3 regions of the Mycobacterium kokjensenii genome follow, and region 1 is predicted to be linked to each of the others. Evidence: riboswitches for the same ligand, from Rfam matches in the RefSeq annotation. Region 1 holds a riboswitch; each other region holds the start of a gene.

Region 1 (6,974 bases):
CTTGGGCACGAAGCCGAACGACAACAGCACCTCGGGACGGTGCTCACTGACCTGGGCGAAATCGCGCAGGAAACCGACGATCGCATCCGAATAGAGCAACTGCGTCATCCCGAAGGTGGCGCCCCGGTCACATTTGAAGGCGAAGCGTTGCTGCTCGCCGTCCCGGGTCGGGATCAGGATGACACCCCGGTCGTCGACCAGGCCGTCGAACTTCGACAGCGCGTCGGTGGGGGTGACGCCACCGCCCTCACCGTCGTTCAGCGTGCGGGGGACACCGACGAAGATGATCCCGTCGAACCCCGCCTGACGGAGCCCCTCGAGTCGCGTCCGCAGCGCGGTCTCATCGAGGAATGCGGTTACCTGCGTGCACAATCCGCGGACACCGGGCAGTTCGGGTCCGATGATCGACCAGAAATCCGGGACATCGAGTTTGGGTTGCATCGCAACCGGCCGGTCGTCGTCTTCGGGGATCAACCCGGGGATCATGACGTGACCGATCCGGCCCGCGATACCCGCTTGGGCTGACAGTTGCAGGACTTTGTGTGCCTCGTCGCGGGCGTACTGGGCTCCGCGATCGGTGTTGGGCGGTACCAGTTCCAGTGCGATGGTGTTCAGGGCCACCAGAAACCTCCGATTCGTTGGCGCGCCGAACGTGCACCCACTGCGACATCGGGACGACTTTTTCGCAGTGGGCGCACGTTCGGCGGTGGGTCAGGACGACAGGCCGGCGCGCGCTTCCCTGGCGGCTTCGACCAGATTGGTCAGCGACGCGGTCACCTCGTCGGTCTTGCGGGTCTTGAGGCCGCAGTCCGGGTTGACCCAGAGGCGTTGCGCGGGAACGGCATCCAGTGCCTCCCGCAACGACGCCGTCATCTCCGCGGTGGACGGCACCCGCGGCGAGTGGATGTCGTAGACGCCCGGGCCCACCCCGTTGGAGAACCCGATCGCGTTGAGGTCGTCGAGCACCTCCATGTGCGAGCGGGCCGCTTCGATCGAGGTGACGTCGGCGTCCAGGTCGGCGATCGCCCCGATCACCTCACCGAACTCCGAATAGCACAGGTGGGTGTGGATCTGCGTCGCGTTCGACACCCCCGAGGTGGACATCCGGAACGAACCGACCGCCCAGTCCAGATAGGCCGCCTTGTCGGCGTCGCGCACCGGGAGCAGCTCCCGCAGTGCGGGCTCGTCGACCTGGATCACCGCGATACCGGCGGCTTCCAGATCCACCGTCTCCTCGCGGATCGCCAGCGCCACCTGGTAGGCGGTGTCGGCCAGCGGTTGGTCGTCACGGACGAACGACCAGGCCAGGATGGTGACCGGGCCGGTGAGCATGCCTTTGACCGGCTTGTCGGTCAGCGACTGGGCATAGGTGGCCCACTGGACGGTCATCGGGTGCGGGCGGGTGACGTCACCGAACAGCACCGGCGGGCGCACGCACCGGCTGCCGTAGGACTGCACCCAGCCGTTCGCGGTGGCGAAGAAGCCATCGAGCTGCTCGGCGAAGTACTGCACCATGTCGTTGCGCTCCGGCTCGCCGTGCACCAGCACGTCGAGGCCGAGGTCCTCCTGCAGCTTGACGACGGCGGCGACTTCGGCCTTCATCTGCTCGGTGTACGCCGCCTCGTCGATCTCGCCGGCCACCAGTGCGGCGCGGGCCTTGCGGATCTGCACCGTCTGCGGGAACGAACCGATGGTGGTGGTCGGCAGCGGCGGCAGGTGCAGCCGCTCGTCCTGTGCGGCGCGCCGCTCCTCGGCCGAACCGCGTTGGACACCCGCCCGCGCTATCTCGGCGATCTGTGCGCGCAACGCGGTGTTGTTCAGCCGCGGATCGGACGTGCGGGAGGCGATCGCCGCGTCGGAGGCGGCGACGGCGTCGGCGACGGCTTCGCGGCCCTCCCGCAGCGCTCGGGCCAGGACGGCCACCTCGGTCACCTTCTCGGCGCCGAACGCCAGCCAGCTGCGCAGCGCGTCGTCCAGGCCGGTCTCGGGTTCCAGCGAGTAGGGCACGTGCAGCGTTGAGCACGATGTGGAAACTGCCACGGCGGCCGCACTTCCCGCCGCCGCCGCCAGCTTGTCCAGCGCGGCCCGCAGGTCGGTGCGCCAGATATTGCGGCCGTCGACGACACCGGCGACCAGCGTCTTGGACGACAGCTCCGGCACCGACCCGAGAGCGGCGGCCAGGTCACGCGGGCCGTAGACCAGGTCGACGCCGATCGCCTCGACCGGGGTGCGGGCCAGGGCCGGAAGCCCGGCACCCGGGTCGCCGAAATAGGTGGCCACGAAGATCGACGGTCGCTCGCTCAGCCCGCCCAGGCGGTGATAGACCCGCTCGGCCAGCGCCGGGGCGTCGGCGCAGATGTCGGTCACCAGCACCGGCTCGTCGATCTGCACCCACTGCGCGCCGGCCTTGGCCAGCCTGCCCAGCAGGTCGGCGTAGACCTCGGTGAGCTCGTCGAGCCGGGAGATCGGCGCGGCCGCACCGTCGACGGCCTTGCTCAACAGCAGGAACGTCACCGGCCCGATGATCACCGGGCGCGCCACGTTCCCGCCGAAGCCCTGCTCGGTGGCCTCGGCGAGTTCGGTGAGCACCTTGGCCGGGTTCAGCGCAAACGTGGTGTCCGGGCCGATCTCGGGAACGATGTAGTGGTAGTTGGTGTCGAACCACTTCGTCATCTCCAGCGGCGCGATCTCGGCGTTGCCCCGGGCCGCGGCGAAATAGCGGTCCAACTCGTCGGCGACGCCGGACACCCGAGCCGGGAGAGCCCCCAGCAGTACCGCGGTGTCGAGCATCTGGTCGTAGTAGGAGAACGTGTTCACCGGCACCGAGTCCAGCCCGGCGGCGGTCAACTGCGCCCAGGTGTCGCGGCGCAGGCCGGCGGCGACGTCGGCGAGTTCGTCCCGGCCGATGCGACCGGCCCAGTAGCGTTCGGTGGCGCGCTTGAGTTCGCGGTTGGGGCCGATTCTCGGTGAGCCGAGGACGGTGGCGGTAAAGGGTTGAGCGGTCACGACGTGATCCTTTTTTCAGAGGGTGGGCCAACGCCAGCAGTCGCCCAGCTGATCCGGTCCCGTGCCTATATAAAGCACCATAACCCTCAAAACCAGACGCCTATTCCGCGAGGCGTTGATCCGCCGGACGCGGCGCGCCCGGCACAACAGGCAGGTATTCGGACTCGCAGGCGCGCACCGAGGTGCTCCTAATGGCCGTCGCTTCCCAGTCGGTGGGTCAACCCGTGACCAGTGCTTATGACGGCGGTCGTTCCTGCATACCGCTGCGGGACAGTCCCGGATTCTCACCGGGTTCCCTCTTGCGCGCCGCGGAAAACCGGCTGGGAAATCCACGGCGCGCTCGATGCCGAGGCCGCCCGGAGGTGGCAACGGCAGACCAGTTGCGTTATCGAGGCTACCCGGCTCAGCCCGCGCGCAGGGCCTGCGGGATCGGGGTCGGGCCGTCGTTGAACTCGATGGTGCGGCCGATGGTCGCATCATCCGACAGGCATGCGGCGACCACCTGCGCGACGTTGGCCCGCGACACCTCGCCTTTGCCGGTTCCCGGGCCGACGGCGATCCGCCCGGTCGCCGCCTTGAGCGTGAGCCGGCTCGGTCCCAGCACCGTCCAGTCCAGATCGGTGGCCCGCAGGTGGGCGTCGGCCGCGGCCTTGGCCTGGGCGTAGGGGAAGAACGAATTTCCCTCCGGGACACCGTGATCGGGGCCGGCGCCGAAATAGGAGACCATCACGAAACGGCGCACGCCGGCCTTCGCGGCGGCGTCGACGCAGCGGATGGCGGCGTCGCGGTCGACGGCATAGGTGCGGGCCGGGTTGCCGCCGCCGGCGCCGGCGGAGAACACCACCGCGTCGTGGCCGGCCAGCAGCCCGGCGAGTGCGTCGGTGTCGAGTTGCTCGATGTCGGCGACCAGTGGTTCGGCTCCGGTGGCCGCGACCTCCTCGGCGTGGTCGGGGTTACGGAAGACCGACCTGGCCTGGTTGCCGGTTTCGGTCAAGATCGGGGCGAGCAGCAGGGCGACCTTGCCGTGGCCGCCGACGATCACGATCCGTGCCATGGGTTCGACGGTACGCACCGATCCTGGAGTGACCCCCCTTGACACCCGTCGAGAGCGTCGGTCGACAATCGAGGCAAGAACCCCGAACCTTAAGGAGCACCCCATGGCTGAAGCCGTCATCGTCGAAGCGGTGCGCGCGCCCGTCGGCAAGCGCAACGGTGGACTGTCCGGGGTGCACCCGGCGGAACTGTCCGCCCAGGTGCTCAACGGGCTGGTCGAGCGGGCGGGCGTGGACCCGGCGCTGGTCGACGACGTGATCTGGGGCTGTGTCATGCAGGCCGGCGAGCAGGCCCTCGACATCGGCCGCACCGCCGTGCTCAGCGCGGGCTGGCCGGAGACCGTGCCCGCGGTGACCGTGGACCGCCAGTGCGGATCGAGCCAGCAGTCGGTGCACTTCGCCGCCGCCGGCGTGATCGCCGGGCACTACGACGTCGTCGTCGCCGGCGGTGTGGAGTCGATGTCGCGCACCCCGATGGGCTCCTCGCTGGCCAACGGCGGGCGCCCCTACGGGGAATCCTTCAAGGCCCGCTACAGCCAGACCCCCAACCAGGGCATCGGTGCGGAGATGATGGCCGAGAAGTGGGGCCTGTCCCGTACCGCGCTGGATGAGTTCGCGCTGGCCTCGCACGAGAAGGCCGCCTCGGCACAGGATGCCGGTGCCTTCAAGGACGAGATCGTCTCGATCAAGGACGCCGAGGGCAATCTGGTGAGCGAGGACGAGGGCATCCGTCGCGGCACCACGCTGGAGAAGATGGGCCAGCTCAAGCCGGCCTTCAAAGAGGACGGCGTGATCCACGCCGGTAACTCCAGCCAGATCTCCGACGGCTCGGCGGCGCTGCTGTTCATGTCGGCGGCCAAGGCGCGTGAGCTGGGACTGACCCCGATCGCCCGGGTGCACACCGCCACGCTGGCCGGCGCCGACCCGGTGATGATGCTGTCCGCGCCGATCCCGGCCACCCAGAAGGCGCTGCAGCGCTCCGGCCTGAGCGTCGACGACATCGGGGTGTTCGAGGTCAACGAGGCCTTCGCCCCGGTGCCCATGGCGTGGCTCGCCGAGATCGGCGCCGACCCGAAGAAGCTCAACCCCAACGGCGGGGCGATCGCGCTGGGCCACCCGCTCGGCGGCTCCGGCGCCCGGATCATGACCACGATGCTGTACCACATGCGCGCCAACGGGATTCGCTACGGCCTGCAGACCATGTGCGAAGGCGGCGGCCAGGCCAACGCCACCATCCTGGAGCTGCTGTGAGTGACGCGGCCGTTCTGACCGAGCGGCGCGGGAACGTCCTGCTGATCACCCTCAACCGGCCCGAGGCCCGCAACGCGGTCAACGGTGCGGTCAGCGCCGGACTGGGCGACGGTCTTCAGCAGGCGCAGGACGACGACGAGGTGCGCGCCGTGGTCATCACCGGTGCCGGCGACAAATCCTTCTGCGCCGGAGCCGATCTCAAGGCGATCGCCAACCGGGAGAACATCTACCACCCGCAGCACCCGGAGTGGGGATTCGCCGGCTACGTGCAGCACTTCATCGACAAGCCGACCATCGCCGCGGTCAACGGCACCGCACTGGGTGGCGGCACCGAGATCGCACTGGCCAGCGACCTGGTGGTCGCCGAGCGCAGCGCACAGTTCGGGCTACCGGAGGTTAAGCGCGGCTTGATCGCCGGTGCGGGAGGGGTGTTCCGCATCGTCGACCAACTGCCCCGCAAGGTGGCGCTGGAACTGCTCTACACCGGTGAACCCATCTCGGCGGACGACGCCGCCGGCTGGGGTCTGGTCAACCGCGTGGTCGAGGACGGTAAGGCGCTGGAAGCCGCACTGGAGCTGGCCGAACGGATCACCGGCAACGCTCCGCTGTCGGTGCGGGCCAGCAAGCGGATCGCCTACGGTGCCGACGACGGCGCAATCCCCGGCGAGGCGGACGGCTGGGCGCGCACCGGCCGGGAGTTCGCCACCCTGCTGCGCACCGAGGATGCCAAGGAAGGCCCGCGGGCGTTCGCCGAGAAGCGCGCACCGGTATGGAAGGCGCGTTGAGCGACGTGCCGGAACCGTTGATCATCACCGTTCGCGGGCATGCCCCGCAGTTGTCGCCCGAGGCCTGGGTGGCTCCCAACGCCAGCCTGATCGGCCAGGTCAGCCTGGCCGACGGGGCCAGTGTCTGGTACTCGGCGACGCTGCGCGCCGAGATCGAACCGATCGAGATCGGCGCCGGCAGCAACATCCAGGACGGGGTGACCGTCCATGTCGACCCCGAATTCCCCTGCCGGGTCGGGGCCAACGTCAGCGTCGGTCACAACGCGGTGCTGCACGGCTGCACCGTCGAAGACGACTGCCTGATCGGCATGGGTGCGATCGTCCTCAACGGTGCCGTCGTGGGGGAGGGCTCGTTGGTGGCGGCCGGTGCCGTCATCCCGCAGGGGATGGTGGTGCCGCCGCGCTCGCTGGTGGCGGGCGTGCCGGGCAAGGTACGACGGGAACTCAGCGAGGCCGAGGTCGAAAACAACCGCAACAACGCCGCGGCTTATCGACTGCTGACCGAGGTCCATCGGGCGAACTAGCGCATTCGGGCCACCGGCCGCCGTTTCGCGGCTACGTTTTAGGGACGTTGCTCAACCCGCCGCTGAGGGGACGTCGTCCTATGACCCAGATCAGTTCAGCTCACCCCGGCCTGCTGCGCGAGATCAGCGAGATCGTCACCAGGGTCGCCCTGCCGTATCACGAACCGAGGGCGGTGGTGCGGCGGCGGCGTGTCGTCGTCGCAGTGGTGGTGCTGATCGGGGCCGCGGTGCTGGCCTCCATGCACGACAAGCTGCCCGGCGACCCGGCGTTCTACTGGCTGTCGCTGGTGCTGGCCGCGGTCTGGTCGGTGGGCGCGGTGGTGGCCGGCCCGCTGCACCTGGGGGTGTTGCGATTC
Region 2 (6,974 bases), 2.0 Mb from region 1:
CCGGATCGTCGAATCGTAGAGCGACGGATCACCCCAGACCAGAAACGCCGCCGTGCCCCCTCGTTCGGCCAGCACATCGGCGTAGCGCCGGGCGCGGGCGGCATGCCAGTCGGCGACGGCACGCTCGTATTCGGCCGTACTCAACTGCGGGGACCGGTCCCGCCGGGGATCGGCGACGGCGACGACCGGGACCGTCGGGGCGTGGGCGGCCAGGATCGCGTGCCGCAGCGCCAGCAGACCGTCGTCGGAGGACTTCTCGGGTGCCACGACGTAGTCGACGCCGCGCAGCGCCTCGGCCACTTCGGCCGTCACGTGCTGCGGGCCCATCCCGACACCGAGAATCCAGACCTTCACCGGTCCTCCAGATCGCCTTCCGTTTCCAGGTAAGCCTGCCGCAGCGCCGCCAGCGTCTCCGGATCGGGGTTCTCCCACAGGCCGCGGTCGGCGGCCTCTTGGAGTCGCTCCACGATGCCCTGCAACGCCCACGGGTTGGAGGTGTCCAGGAACTCCCGGGTCTGCGGGTCCAGCACGTATTCGGCGGCCAGTTTCTCGTACATCCAGTCGTGCACCACGCCGGCGGTGGCGTCGAAGCCGAACAGGTAGTCGACGGTGGCGGCCAGCTCGAACGCACCCTTGTAGCCGTGCCGGCGCATCGCCGAGATCCAGCGCGGGTTGACCACCCGGGCCCTGAACACCCGGGCGGTCTCCTCGGCCAGCGTGCGGGTTCGGACGGCATCGGTCGACGTCGAATCCCCGACATAGGCTTTCGGGTCGGCGCCGGTCAGCGCGCGCACGGTCGCGATCATGCCGCCGTGATAGACGAAGTAGTCGTCGGAGTCGGCGATGTCGTGTTCGCGGGTGTCGATGTTCTTGGCGGCCACCTTGATCCGGCGGTAGTTGGTCCGCATGTCATCGGCGGCCGACGCACCGTCCAGGCCGCGCCCGTAGGCGAACCCGCCCCACGCGGTGTACACCTCGGCGAGGTCCTTGTCGTCACGCCAGGTCCCGGATTCGATCACCTGCAGGATCCCGGCGCCGTAGGAACCGGGGGCCGATCCGAAGATCCGGGTGGTGGCGCGGCGCAGGTCGCCGTGCTCCGCCAGATCGGCGCGGGCGTGCGCGGCGACGAAGTTGGTCTCGTCGGGCTCATCCAGGCTCGCCACCATCGCCACCGCGTCGTCGAGCATCGACACCACGTGCGGGAAGGCGTCCCGGAAGAAGCCCGAGATCCGCACCGTCACATCGATTCTGGGCCGGCCCAGCTCTTCCGGGGAGATCACCGCCAGCCCGGACACCCGCCGCGATGCCTCATCCCATTCCGGGCGCACCCCGAGCAGTGCGAGCACTTCGGCGATGTCGTCGCCGGAGGTGCGCATCGCCGAGGTCCCCCACACCGACAGTCCGACCGACTCCGGGTAGCCGCCGGTGTCGTCGAGGTAGCGCCGCACCAGCGAGTCGGCCATCGCCTGCCCGGTCTGCCAGGCCAGGCGCGACGGCACCGCACGCGGGTCGACGGTGTAGAAGTTGCGTCCCGTCGGCAGCACGTTGACCAGCCCGCGCAGCGGTGACCCGGACGGGCCGGGCCGCACGAATCCGCCGGCCAGGGCGTGCAGCACCGCGTCCAACTCCGATGACGTGCCGGCCAGACGCGGGACCACCTCGGTGGCGGCGAATCTCAGCACCCGGCACACTTCGGGGTCGGGATGGGCACTGTCGGCGGCAGCGACGTCCCAGCCGGCGGCCTCCATGCCCTCCACCAGTGCCCGCGCGGCGTCCTCGATCTCGTCGACGACGGCCACCGGGGCCTCGTCTTTGAGCCCCAGCGCGGCCCGCAGGCCCGGCACCGCGTGGTCCACCCCGCCCCACACCTGCGGTGCCCGCAGGATCGCCAGCACCAGGTTGACCCGGGCGTCACCGGCCGGTGCGCCGCCGAGCACATGCAGGCCGTCGCGGATCTGGGCGTCCTTGATCTCGCAGAGCCAGCCGTCGACGTGCAGCAGGAAGTCGTCGAACTCCTCATCCTCGGGACGCTCGTCGAGGCCCAGGTCGCGGTGCATCTCCGCGGCGCGCATCAGGTTCCAGATCTCGCCGCGGATCGCCGGCAGCTTCGCCGGGTCCATGGTCGCGATGTTGCCGTACTCGTCGAGCAGTTGTTCCAGGCGCGCGATGTCGCCGTAGGACTCCGCGCGCGCCATCGGCGGGATCAGGTGGTCGACGATGGTCGCGTGCGCCCGCCGTTTGGCCTGCGCGCCCTCACCGGGGTCGTTGACCAGGAACGGGTAGATCAGCGGCAGGTCGGCGATCATGGCGTCGGTGGCGCACGACGCCGACAGCGCCGCCGTCTTGCCGGGCAGCCATTCCATCGAGCCGTGCTTGCCCAGGTGGATCACCGCATGGGCGCCGAAGCCGTGCGCCAGCCACCGGTAGGCGGCCAGGTAGTGGTGGCTGGGCGGCAGTTCCGGGTCGTGGTAGATCGCCACCGGGTTCTCCCCGAATCCGCGGGGCGGCTGGATCATCAGCACGACGTTGCCGGATTGCAGTGCCGCCAGCACGATGTCACCGGCATCGTTGACGAACAACTTCCCCGGCGCCGGCCCCCACGCGGTGGCCATGGCGTCACGCAGGTCGTCGGGCAGCTCCGCGGTCCACTGCGCGTACTGCGCGGCGGTGACCCGCACCTGGGCGCCGTCGAGCTGCGCGGCGGACAGCCAGTCCTCGTCCTGGCCACCGGCTTCGATCAGGGTGTGGATCAGCCGGTCGCCGGCCTGGGTCTCATCTGCGACGCCGAGCACCCCGAAGCCGTCCCCGACGTCGTAGCCCTCGGCCGCCAGCCGGTGCAGCAGCCGCACGGCCGACACCGGGGTGTCGAGCCCGACGGCGTTGCCCACCCGGGAATGCTTGGTCGGGTAGGCCGAGAGCACCAGGGCCAGCTTCTTCTGCGCGTTCGGGATGCGGCGCAACACGGCGTGGTTCACCACGACGCCGGCGACCCGGGCGCAGCGTTCGGGGTCGGCGAGGTACTGCGGCAGCCCGTCGTCGTCGATCTCCTTGAAGGAGAACGGGACGGTGATGATCCGGCCGTCGAACTCCGGGATGGCGATCTGGGTGGCCGAGTCCAGCGGGGTGACGCCGTCGTCGTTGGCCTCCCAGTCCGACCGCGACGAGGCCAGACACAGGCCCTGGAACACCGGGATGTCCAGGGCGGCGACCCGTTCGATGTCCCAGGCGCCGTCGTCGTCGCCGGCACCGACGGTGGCGGTGGCGTTCATCGCCCCGCCGGCCGCGAGCATGCAGACCACCACCGCGTCGAGCCCGCCCAGTGCGGCGAACAGTTCGTCGGGCGCGTTGCGCAGCGATGCGGCAAAGATCGGCACGCCGACCGCCCGGCCGGTGGCGTCGATGGCGTCGGCCAGCGCATGCGCGAAGCGCGCGTTGCCGCTGACCTCGTGCGCCCGGTAGTAGAGCACCCCGACCCGCACCGCATCGGGAGCATCGACCGGCGCCCGGTCCGCGAATCCCCACTCCGGGATCACCGCGGGCTCGTCGAAGCCCTCGCCGGTCAGCAGCACCGTGTCGCACAGGAACGCGTGCAGCTGCGCCAGGTTGGCCGGTCCGCCCTCGGCCAGATAGGCGTGTGCCTGGGCGGCCAACCCGATCGGGACCGTGGAGCACTCCATCAGTTCGGCGTTGGGTGCGCGCTCCCCGCCGAGCACCACCAACGGCAGCCCGGTGGCCCGCAGCAGCGTCAGCTCGTCGGCGATCTCCGCCGAGGAGCCCAGGATCCGCAGCACCACCACGTCGACGCCGTCCACCAGTGGGGCGATGTCGTGGCGTGCCGGGTTCCCCAGCCGGTATGCCGCACCGCTGGCCCGCGCGGACAGCAGGTCGGTGTCGGATGTGGACAGCAACGCGATACGGCGTGCCTCGGGCATCGGGCCTCCTCGGGGTTCTCGCCCCTCGTCGTCGGATGACTCGTGGCCGTATCTGGCTTAGAGCACGTAGCGCCGGCGATGCCGGCCCGATGCGCCCCTCACAGTGGCGGAACCGCCCCGGATTCATCTGGGAATTACACCGGGTTCCTGACACCACGAGACGGCCGCCAGCCTAGCCCAGCACGGCGTGCGAGAATATCGCCGGTAAGGCGATGACGATTGAGGAAGCCGGTGGAAATCCGGCGCGGTCCCGCCACTGTCATCGGGGAGCGACCCCCATCAGCCACGGCCCGCCATCTGTGGGGCTGGAAGGCGGGGCGAGCAGTGATCCGAGAGCCAGGAGACTCACGTCAGCGCGTCCTGCGTACCGGGGCGGTGTACCCCGAGGAGGCTGACACACGCCCATGTCGCGTGCGCTGCGGGTAGTACCCGCACTGCTGTTGGCGCTGGCCACAGTCCTGGCCGGCTGCTCCGGCGATCCCTCCTCGCAGACCGCGACCGCGCGGGACGACTGCATCACCGACTTCGACCCCGGCGTCGACTACTTTCCGGACAAGTCGACGCTGACCGAAGCCACCAACTTCAGCCTCGACTACCACCGCAGCTACCAGGTTCTGACCGTGCACCGGCCCTATCACGGCGGCAAACCGGTCTCCTATGTGTTGGTGCGCTGCGGGGCGCCGGCGCCGCAACTGGACGGCGAACTGGCCCACGCCCAACGGGTCACGATCCCGGTCCGCGGCCTGTATTCCGGCTCGACCACCCATCTGGCGATGATCGGCGAACTCGGCCGGGCCGACGTGGTCACCGGGGTGGCCAACCCCGCCGCGGTCGCCGATCCGGCCATCCGCGCCAATATCGATTCCGGGGCCACCGTCGGTTACGCCTCGGGCGGCCAGCTCAACATCGAGAGTGTGCTGGCGGCCGGGCCCGACGTGCTGGTCACCGAGGGCATGGATGATCCCGGGTACCCCAAACTGCGCGAGGCGGGCCTGCCGGTGGTGGCCGACGCCGAATGGCTGGAGACCACTCCGCTGGGCCGGGCCGAGTGGATCAAGATGTTCGCCGCATTGACCGGCACCGAACGGCGGGCCGCGCAGGCCTATGCGTCCGTCCGCGACAGCTACCGGACCCTGGCCGCCCGGGCCGCGGACGCCGACCCCGTCGACGTACTGGTCGGCACCATGTATTCGGGCACCTGGTCGATGCCCACCGGGGACAGCTACTCGGGGCGGCTGGTGGCCGACGCCGGCGGGCGCTATCCGTGGCTGGCGGAGACCGGCGCCGAGAACCTGCAGCTGAACTTCGAATCCGTCTACGCCCGGGCCGGGACCGCGCCGCTGTGGCTGGTGACCGATGACTGGCAGACGCGCGGTGACGCGGTGGCCCGGGACAGTCGTTACGGCGAACTGACCGCGGTGCGCAGCGGGCAGGTCTGGTCGGCGACCAAGGCCATGACGCCCGGCGGCGGCAATCTGTACTGGGAGCGCGGCACCGCGCGACCGGATCTGCTGCTCGGGGACCTGGTGGCGATCCTGCATCCCGACCTGGGCGTCGGGCACGACTTCGAGTTCTACCGGCAGGTGCCGTCGTGAGGTCACGTGCCGCGTGGGTGTTGACCGCGCTGGCCGTCGCGGTGGTGGCGCTGGTCCTGCTGGGGCTGGTGCTGGGCCCGGTGCGGGTGCCGGTGGCCGACACCGTGCGGATACTGCTGGGCGGTGCGGCGTCGGACCCGCGCTGGCAGGTGATCGTGTCGAATATGCGCCTTCCCCGGGTGCTCACCGCACTGGCCGCCGGTGCCGCGCTCGGGGTCGCCGGGCTGCAGCTGCAGACCCTGTTCCGCAACACCCTGGCCGATCCCTACATTCTGGGTGTCAGTTCCGGGGCCAGCCTCGGGGTCGCGGCGGTGGTGCTGTTCGGCGGCGCGGCCGGTGGCGGGTTCACCACCGCGGTGGCCGGTACCGGGCGCGCGGCGGAGGTGGTCGCGGCGGCCGCGGGTGCGGCGGCGATGCTCACCCTGGTGCTGGTGCTGTCCCGGTTCACCCGCTCGGCGGCGACCCTGCTGCTGATCGGGGTGATGATCGGTGCGGCCAGCACGGCACTGGTGAGCCTGGCGATGGTGTACTCCGATCCGCAGCGCGTGCAGCAATATCTGCTGTGGGGCCTCGGTAGTTTCGCCGGCACCGGCTGGGCCGACCTGCGACTGCTGCTGCCGCTGGTGGCTCTCGGGCTGATGACCGCGGCGCTGACCATCCGCCCGCTCAACGCCCTGCTGCTCGGGGAGAGTTACGCGGCCACGATGGGCATCAACGTGCACCGGGCGCGGGTGGTCACGGTCATCTCGGCGTCGTTGCTGGCCGGGGTGACGACCGCGTTCTGCGGGCCGATCGCCTTCCTGGGCCTGGTGGTGCCGCACGTGGCCCGCATCCTGATGGGCACCTCCGATCACCGGGTGGTGGTGCCGGCGGTGATGTTGCTGGGTGCGGCGGCGGCGCTGGGCTGCGGCATCGTCAGCCAGGTGCCGGCCAGTGATCTGGTGGTCCCGATCAACGCGGTCACCGCGCTGGTCGGCGCACCGGTGGTGATCACCGTGCTGTTGCGGGCCCGCCGCGGATCGGGGCTGCCGTCGTGAACCAGCCGACCCCCGCGGTGGAAGTGGCCGATCTGGCGATCGGCTACCGCAGCCGGCGTCGAGCGAAGACGGTGGCGTCCGGGCTGGCCGCCCGGGCCCGCCGCGGCGAGTTGACCGTGCTGATCGGCCCCAACGGGGCGGGCAAGTCCACGTTGATCCGCACCCTGGCCGGGTTGCAGCCCGCCCTGGGCGGGCGGGTACTGCTCGACGGTGCCGACCTGACCGCGCTGCCGCGTGACGAGCTGGCCCGCCGGGTCGCGGTGGTGCTGACCGAGCGGATCGACCCGGGTCTGCTGTCGGCGCGGGAACTGGTGGGGCTGGGCCGGATTCCGCATCTCGGCCTGGGCGCGCGGCTGCAACCCGCCGACGAACGGATCGTCGACTGGGCGTTGCAGGCCACCGGGGCGCAG
Region 3 (6,974 bases), 2.0 Mb from region 1:
ACGCACGTGGCCACGATGCGCCACGGCGACTTCTACCACGGCGAGAAGTCGATGACTCTCGACCGCGATCGCGACGTCAAGATGGAGCTGAAGACCCGCAGCGGCAAGACGATCGTCCTCAAGGAGAAGGTGGCGCTGCTCGACGGCGACGTCATCGACTCGATGTTCATGAGCGTCAAGGCGCTGCGCGAGTTCTACGAGGAGCAGATGGAGGACGCCCGCAAAACCGGGGTGATGTTCTCGCTGCACGTCAAGGCCACCATGATGAAGGTCAGTCACCCCATCGTGTTCGGCCACGCCATCAAGGTCTTCTACAAGGACGCGTTCGCCAAGCACCAGGAACTCTTCGACGAGTTGGGCGTCAACGTCAACAACGGTCTGTCCGACCTCTACGGCAAGATCGAGACGCTGCCGGCGTCCAAGCGTGAAGAGGTCATCGAAGACCTGCACGCCTGCCACGAGCACCGTCCCGAGCTGGCGATGGTGGACTCGGCCAACGGCATCTCCAACTTCCACTCGCCGTCGGACGTGATCGTCGACGCGTCGATGCCGGCGATGATCCGTGCCGGCGGCAAGATGTACGGCGCCGACGGCCGCCAGAAGGACACCAAGGCGGTCAACCCCGAGTCGACGTTCGCGCGGATCTACCAGGAGATCATCAACTTCTGCAAGACCAACGGGCAGTTCGACCCGGCCACCATGGGCACCGTCCCCAACGTCGGCCTGATGGCACAGAAGGCCGAGGAGTACGGCAGCCACGACAAGACGTTCGAGATCCCCGAGGACGGTGTCGCCGACATCGTGGACCTGGCCACCGGGGAGGTGCTGCTGAGCCAGAACGTCGAAGCCGGTGACATCTGGCGGATGCCGGTGGTGCGCGACGCGCCGATCCGCGACTGGGTGAAGCTGGCCGTCAATCGCGCGCGGGTCTCGGGCATGCCGGTGGTGTTCTGGCTCGACGACGAGCGTCCGCACGAGAACGAGCTGCGCAAGAAGGTCAAGAAGTACCTCGCCGATCACGACACCGAGGGCCTGGAGATCACCATCCTGCCGCAGGTCTGGGCCATGCGGTACTCGCTGGAGCGGGTGATCCGCGGTCAGGACACCATCGCCGCGACCGGCAACATCCTGCGCGACTACCTCACCGACCTGTTCCCGATCCTGGAACTGGGCACCAGCGCCAAGATGCTGTCGATCGTGCCGTTGATGGCCGGCGGCGGTATGTACGAGACGGGTGCCGGCGGTTCGGCGCCCAAGCACGTCAAGCAGCTGGTGGAGGAGAACCACCTGCGCTGGGACTCGCTCGGCGAATTCCTCGCGCTGGGAGCCTGCTTCGACGACCTGGGCGCCAAGACCGGCAACACCGCAGCCAAGATCCTCGGGTCCACGCTGGACGCGGCGATCGGCAAGCTGCTCGACGCCAACAAGAACCCGTCGCGCAAGACCGGTGAGCTCGACAACCGGGGCAGCCAGTTCTACCTCGCGAAGTACTGGGCCGAGGAACTGGCCGCGCAGACCGAGGACACCGCGCTGGCCGAGCACTTCGCCGGGCTGGCCGATGCGCTGGGCAAGAACGAGGACGTCATCGTCTCGGAGCTGGCCGAGGTCCAGGGCAAGTCGGTGGACATCGGCGGCTACTACGCACCGGACCGCGACAAGACGTCGGCGGTGATGCGGCCCAGCGCGACCTTCAATTCCGCGATCGGCGCAGCGGACTGAAAAACCGACGCTGACCGGTCATGACGTGCGATGATTCGCACGTCATGACCGCGCCGATCTGGATGGCGTCTCCTCCCGAGATCCATTCGAGCCTGTTGGCGGCCGGCCCCGGGGCCGGACCGCTGCTGGCGTCGGCATCGGCGTGGACGGCGTTGAGTGCCGAATACGGCGCGGTCGCCGACGAGATGACCGCGGTGTTGGGTGCTGTGCAGGCGGGGGCGTGGCAGGGGCCGGCGGCCGAGGCATACGTGGCCGCCCACCTGCCCTACCTGGCCTGGCTGGTGCAGGCCGGTATCGCCGGCGCGATCACCGCGGCCGGGCAGCAGACCGCGGCGGCCGCCTATACGGCCGCGCTGGCGGCGATGCCGACGATGGCGGAGTTGGTGGCCAACCACACCACCCACGCGGTCCTGGTGGCCACCAATTTCTTCGGGGTGAACACCATCCCGATCACGCTCAACGAGGCCGACTACGGCCGGATGTGGCTGCAGGCCGCCACCGTGATGGCCACCTATCAAGCCGTGGCGGGGACCGCGGTGGCGTCCAGCCCGCAGTCGGTCGCGGCACCGCAGATCGTCACGGCCGGGTCGGCCGACGCGAGCGCACCGTCGCTGCCCCCGGACCGGCAGAACGACATCATGGAATGGCTGCAGAACAGCGGCTACAACGACTTCTTCAACGACGTGCTGCAGCCGATGATCACCGCGTTGTCGAACAACCCCTACCTGCAGTCGATCTTTGCCGGCTTCGACCCCTGGCTGACGTTGACCGGTAATCCGCTCAGCTTCTTGAGCCCCTACAACATCGCGTTCGCGCTCGGGTACCCGATGGATTTCGGATCGTTCGCCGCCTACCTGTCGCAGACGTTCGCGTTCATCGGCGCGGATCTGACCGCGGCGTTCGCCTCCGGCAATCCCGGCACCATCGCCTCGACGCTGCTGTTCACCGCCGTCGAGGCCGTCGGCACCATCATCACCGACGTGATCGCCCTGCTCAAGACGTTGCTGGAGCAGGCGGTGGTGCTGATCCCGATGGTGCTGCCGATGCTGACCACCGCCCTGGCGCCGCTGGCGGCGGCCCCGTTGACCGGTCTGGCCGGACTGTCGGGTCTGGCCGCCCTGCACGCCGTACCGGTCCCGGCGGCCCCGGTGGTGCCCCCGCCGTTCGCCGGGGTGACGGTCACGCCCACCCCGCCGGCGCCGGTACCGGCGCCCGCGCCCGCCGCGGCGCCGATGCCGGCCCCGCCGCCGGCGCCACCCGGCGTCGCACCCCCGCCACCGCCGGCGCCGCCGCTGGCCCCGGTGGACGGACTGGCCGCGATGTACCTGGTCGCCGGTCTGAGCCGGCAGGCCCGCCGGCCGGCCGGCACCGCCGCCCGACGCCGTCGGGCACCCGAACCCGACCGGGATGCGGTCCCGGCGCCTACGGTGCCCGTCGAGGCGCCGGCCCGGGTTCGTCGGCGACGGCGCGCCAAGGCCGGCATGCTCGGCCGCGGCTACGAATACATGGATCTGGAGGACGGAGATGCCGGGACACCGGCACCCGGCGGGCTCACCGCGCTGGCCGGGGATTCCTTCGGCGGTGCCGCCGGCGTACCGATGACGCCGGGTACCTGGACACCTGAATAGCACGTGCCGCACCGCGGACGTGCGATAATGCCCGGGTACGGCAACGATGGTGCAGGAAGCCGGTGTGAATCCGGCACGGTCCCGCCACTGTGATCGGGGAGCGACCCTCAAACGCCACGGCTCGAACAGGGCTGGAAGGTGAGGCGAGCGTTGATCCGAGAGTCAGGACACTCACATCGTCGCATCCTGCGACCCGGGGCGGTGTACCCCGAGAGAGCTGACCAGCACCCATGTATCGCATTCCCGGGGTGGCATCCGGCGGTCCGTCATGACCGCACCGATCTGGATGGCCGACCCCCCTGAAGTTCATTCGACGCTGCTATCGGCCGGCCCCGGGCCCGGCCCGTTGTTGTCCTCGGCGGCGGCCTGGAGCGCGCTGAGCACCGAATATGCCGAGATCGCCGACGAGTTGACGGCGGTGCTCGGCGCGGTGCAGGCGGGATCGTGGCAGGGTCCGTCCGCCGAGTCGTTCGTGGCCGCCAACGCCCCCTACCTGGCGTGGCTGCTGCGGGCGGTCGCCAACAGTGCGGCCACCGCCGCTCAGCACGAGACGGCCGCCGCCGGTTACACCGCGGCGCTGGCGGCGATGCCGACCATGGCCGAACTGGTCGCCAACCATGTGACCCACGGGGTGCTGGTGGGCACGAACTTCTTCGGGATCAACACGATCCCGATCGCGCTGAACGAGGCCGACTATGCGCGGATGTGGGCGCAGGCCGCCACCGTGATGGCCACCTATCAGGCGGTGGCCGGTTCGGCGATGGCCTCGGCGGCCGCGGCCCGCACCGAACCCGCGCCCATGGTGCTCAAGACCCCGGGCAGCGCCGAGGAGACCGCGCCGCCGGAGCCGCCGCAGTGGTTCCTCGATTTCGTCAAATGGGCCGAAGGGCTGGTCCCGCATCCGCCCTACCCCGACAGCAGCCAGTACCCGCTCTACATGGAGCTGCAGGAGTTCTTCAACAAGATCGGTTTCACCGGAATCGCGGACCCGCTCGCGGACTTCTTCGCGGGCCTGCAGGGCGGCTCGTCGCTGCTGCCGCCGTGGGGTGTTCCGGGCTCCTGGCTGGGTTGGACCGGAAACCCGTTGAGCTACTTCAACCCCGGAAGCCTGGCGTACATCTTCTCGGTGCCGCTGGACCCGGGCTCGTACTTCGCGTTCACCAGCATCGTCATCATCGACGACCTGCTGGCGATCATGTACACCGCGTTGTTCAATCCCCAGGGGCTCGGGCTGGTCGTCCCGTTGGCGATCGTCGAGATCATCGGCTCCACGATCGGCAACACCATCCAGGCGATGAACTACCTGATCACCCAGACCGCACTGCTGCCGGCGCTGTTGTCCGGTGTTGCGGCCAGCACCGTGCTGGCTCCAGCCGGGGTGATCGGGGGCCTGGGCATCGGGGCGATGGCGCATCACGCGCTCGCGACGCCGGTGCCGCCGGCTCCGCCGCCGCCCGGGCTGGCGATGGCTCAACCGCCGGCCCCGGCTCCTGCGCCGGCCCCCGCCCCGGCGCCGGCTCCCGCGCCGCCCCCGCACCGGCCGCCGCCGCCCCACCGCCACCCGGTGCACCGCCGCCGACCCCGGCCGGGCCGCCGTCGGTCACCATGCCGGCCTACATGTACATGGTCGGAGGCCTGGACATGGGTGCGCGGCGCGGCTCGGGCACCAGTTCCCGCAAGAAGGCGGCGCCGAAACCGGCCGCTGCCGCTGAACCGGCCGCCGAAGCCGCCGAGGAGCAGGTGGCCAAACGCCGGCGACGGAGGGCCAAGGTCACCATGCTCGGGCGCGGTCACGAATACATGGACCTGGACCAGGAGTTGGTGCCGGACCTGGCCGGGGCGGTCGCCTCGAGCCGGGGCGCGGGATCGGGTGGTTTCGCCGGCGGCACCCACCGGGTCGCGGCGGCGCGGCCCGGCGGGCTGACCGCGATCGCCGACGACGGATTCGGTGGCGGCGCGGTGAGCCCGATGATGCCGAACACCTGGCCGGCCGAAGGGGAGTAGCGGAGCCGGGGCGCGGTCTCGACGGCCGCGCCCCGCCGCACCCGCTCAGCCGCCGCAGCGTATCTGGTTGCCGCTGCGGTCCAGCGGGTCGGGCCCCAGGCTCAGGAACTTCTCGCGCAGCTTGTCCCACAACTCCAGCTGACCCCACTCGGGTTCGTCACGCATCTGCTGGTCGTTGGTGAGGAACGGGTTGGGCAGCATGATCGTCATCATCTGCTCGTCGCGGCCGTTGTACAGGCGCACGCCCCAGGACTGCGCGTTGCCGTCCTTGCCGATCCGGCGGTACAGCTCGGCGCGGGTACAGCGGCGGATCCGGCCCAGTTCGGAGCCGCTGGCGCGGTGCTTGCCGATGCACAGGTGGAAGTGCCAGCGGCCGAAGTCGATGGTGGCGTAGCCGTCGAGCATGGAGATCTTGCGCGGCGCGTTGGGGGCGGCCACCTCCCAGGCGGCGCCCTGCATGATGATGCCGAACCAGATCTCGTCCCAGTACTCGTCGAAGCACAGGTGCAACAGATCGAGCAGGCTCTGCTGATCGGTCGGCAGCGGCCAGAGCTGTTCGCGGCCGCGGTCTTCGGTGTCGACGATCGGCGGATCGGCGACGACGGTGGCGGTGTTCTCGGACATGGAAATCCTTTCCTCTAGGGGTTCTGGCGGACCTGGGGCTTGCGGGTCAGTGCGCAGTCGCCGCACAGTCCGCTGCCGGGTGTTCGGTAGAACAGGCAGCAGCTGGTCCGGCGATAATTGGTTCCGGAATCATTGAAACGTACTGTGCCGGAGAGTCGTTCGTCTTTACACAGGGTTCGCGCGAGTTCCCAGCTCGGCTCGGTCACCAGCTCGCCACCGTGATAGCGGTGCAGGGCACGGGCTGCACCCAGTGCGGCGACGGCGACGTTGCCGTCCAAGAGGCGCTGCGAGATCGGGCCGAGCCGTCGCACCGCATCGGCCAGCGGCGCCAGATGTTCGCCCAAGACCATGTCGGCCAGTGCCGATTCCAGATCGCCGGTGGCCGACGATCCCTGCCAGGCCACCGGATGCGGCAGATGCAGTCGCACCGTCCCGCCGGATTCGGCGTACCAGAGCTGGTCGGGGTCCAGATCCACCAGCAGGCCGTGTTCGGTCAGTCCGCCCATGCCGATGGACCACAGTCGCGCCGCGTACCCCAGGTAGAACGTCGACACCGCGACGCGCAGATCGGGTGCCCCGATGCGTTCTCCGACGTGCGCCACCGCGCCGGCGAGCGCATCGTCATCGGTGTAGAGCCGGGTCACCGGGCACCAGTCGGCGCCGTCGGCGGCCCCGGTCGACACCGCGAAATACGAACTGACATCGCAGAGTTCGGTCAGCGCCGCGGCCGTCTGCGCCTCCGGTGCGCAGCGGTGCGGGGTAGCCGGCAGCGTCCGCAGGAGCTGTGGCAGGTCACGCAGTGCGGTGACCCGGTTGCCGGTCGCGGTACGCACCGTGACAGCGTCGGAATCCGTTGCGGTCAAGACCGTTTCGGCTGAATCCGCGGTGACCCACCCCTCCCGGGAGACGATCCGGGCCAGCGCGGACCGCAGCGGTTCGGGGGCCTGGATACGCGCGGTACGGCCGGCACCGTTCTCGACGACGGTGAACACGCCGCTG

The links. Region 1 has a riboswitch for cobalamin ahead of metE (5-methyltetrahydropteroyltriglutamate--homocysteine S-methyltransferase). Riboswitches for the same ligand answer to the same signal wherever they lie in the genome.
Region 2: it holds a riboswitch for cobalamin, as region 1 does, so the genes downstream of both, cobN (cobaltochelatase subunit CobN) here and metE (5-methyltetrahydropteroyltriglutamate--homocysteine S-methyltransferase) in region 1, are expected to answer to the same signal.
Region 3: it holds a riboswitch for cobalamin, as region 1 does, so the genes downstream of both, RCP38_RS14635 (PPE family protein) here and metE (5-methyltetrahydropteroyltriglutamate--homocysteine S-methyltransferase) in region 1, are expected to answer to the same signal.

What each region holds. Positions count from the first base shown of each region.
Region 1 is NZ_OY726394.1:1,085,893-1,092,866, forward strand. Features, by position in the region: gene RCP38_RS05135 (mycobacterial-type methylenetetrahydrofolate reductase) at 1-621, opposite strand, end outside; gene metE (5-methyltetrahydropteroyltriglutamate--homocysteine S-methyltransferase) at 712-3,006, opposite strand; cobalamin riboswitch at 3,139-3,342, opposite strand; gene RCP38_RS05145 (SDR family oxidoreductase) at 3,410-4,060, opposite strand; gene RCP38_RS05150 (thiolase family protein) at 4,164-5,309, shown strand; gene RCP38_RS05155 (crotonase/enoyl-CoA hydratase family protein) at 5,306-6,094, shown strand; gene RCP38_RS05160 (gamma carbonic anhydrase family protein) at 6,100-6,618, shown strand; gene RCP38_RS05165 (CPBP family intramembrane glutamic endopeptidase) at 6,699-6,974, shown strand, end outside.
Region 2 is NZ_OY726394.1:3,110,157-3,117,130, forward strand. Features, by position in the region: gene cobF (precorrin-6A synthase (deacetylating)) at 1-354, opposite strand, end outside; gene cobN (cobaltochelatase subunit CobN) at 351-3,932, opposite strand; cobalamin riboswitch at 3,960-4,105, opposite strand; cobalamin riboswitch at 4,109-4,299, shown strand; gene RCP38_RS14610 (ABC transporter substrate-binding protein) at 4,337-5,527, shown strand; gene RCP38_RS14615 (iron ABC transporter permease) at 5,524-6,564, shown strand; gene RCP38_RS14620 (ATP-binding cassette domain-containing protein) at 6,561-6,974, shown strand, end outside.
Region 3 is NZ_OY726394.1:3,117,481-3,124,454, reverse strand. Features, by position in the region: gene RCP38_RS14645 (NADP-dependent isocitrate dehydrogenase) at 1-1,719, shown strand, start outside; gene RCP38_RS14640 (PPE family protein) at 1,764-3,347, shown strand; cobalamin riboswitch at 3,358-3,540, shown strand; gene RCP38_RS14635 (PPE family protein) at 3,616-5,271, shown strand; partial or broken gene RCP38_RS14630 (PPW family C-terminal domain-containing PPE protein) at 5,250-5,351, shown strand; gene RCP38_RS14625 (DUF7676 family protein) at 5,397-5,975, opposite strand; gene RCP38_RS14620 (ATP-binding cassette domain-containing protein) at 5,990-6,974, opposite strand, start outside.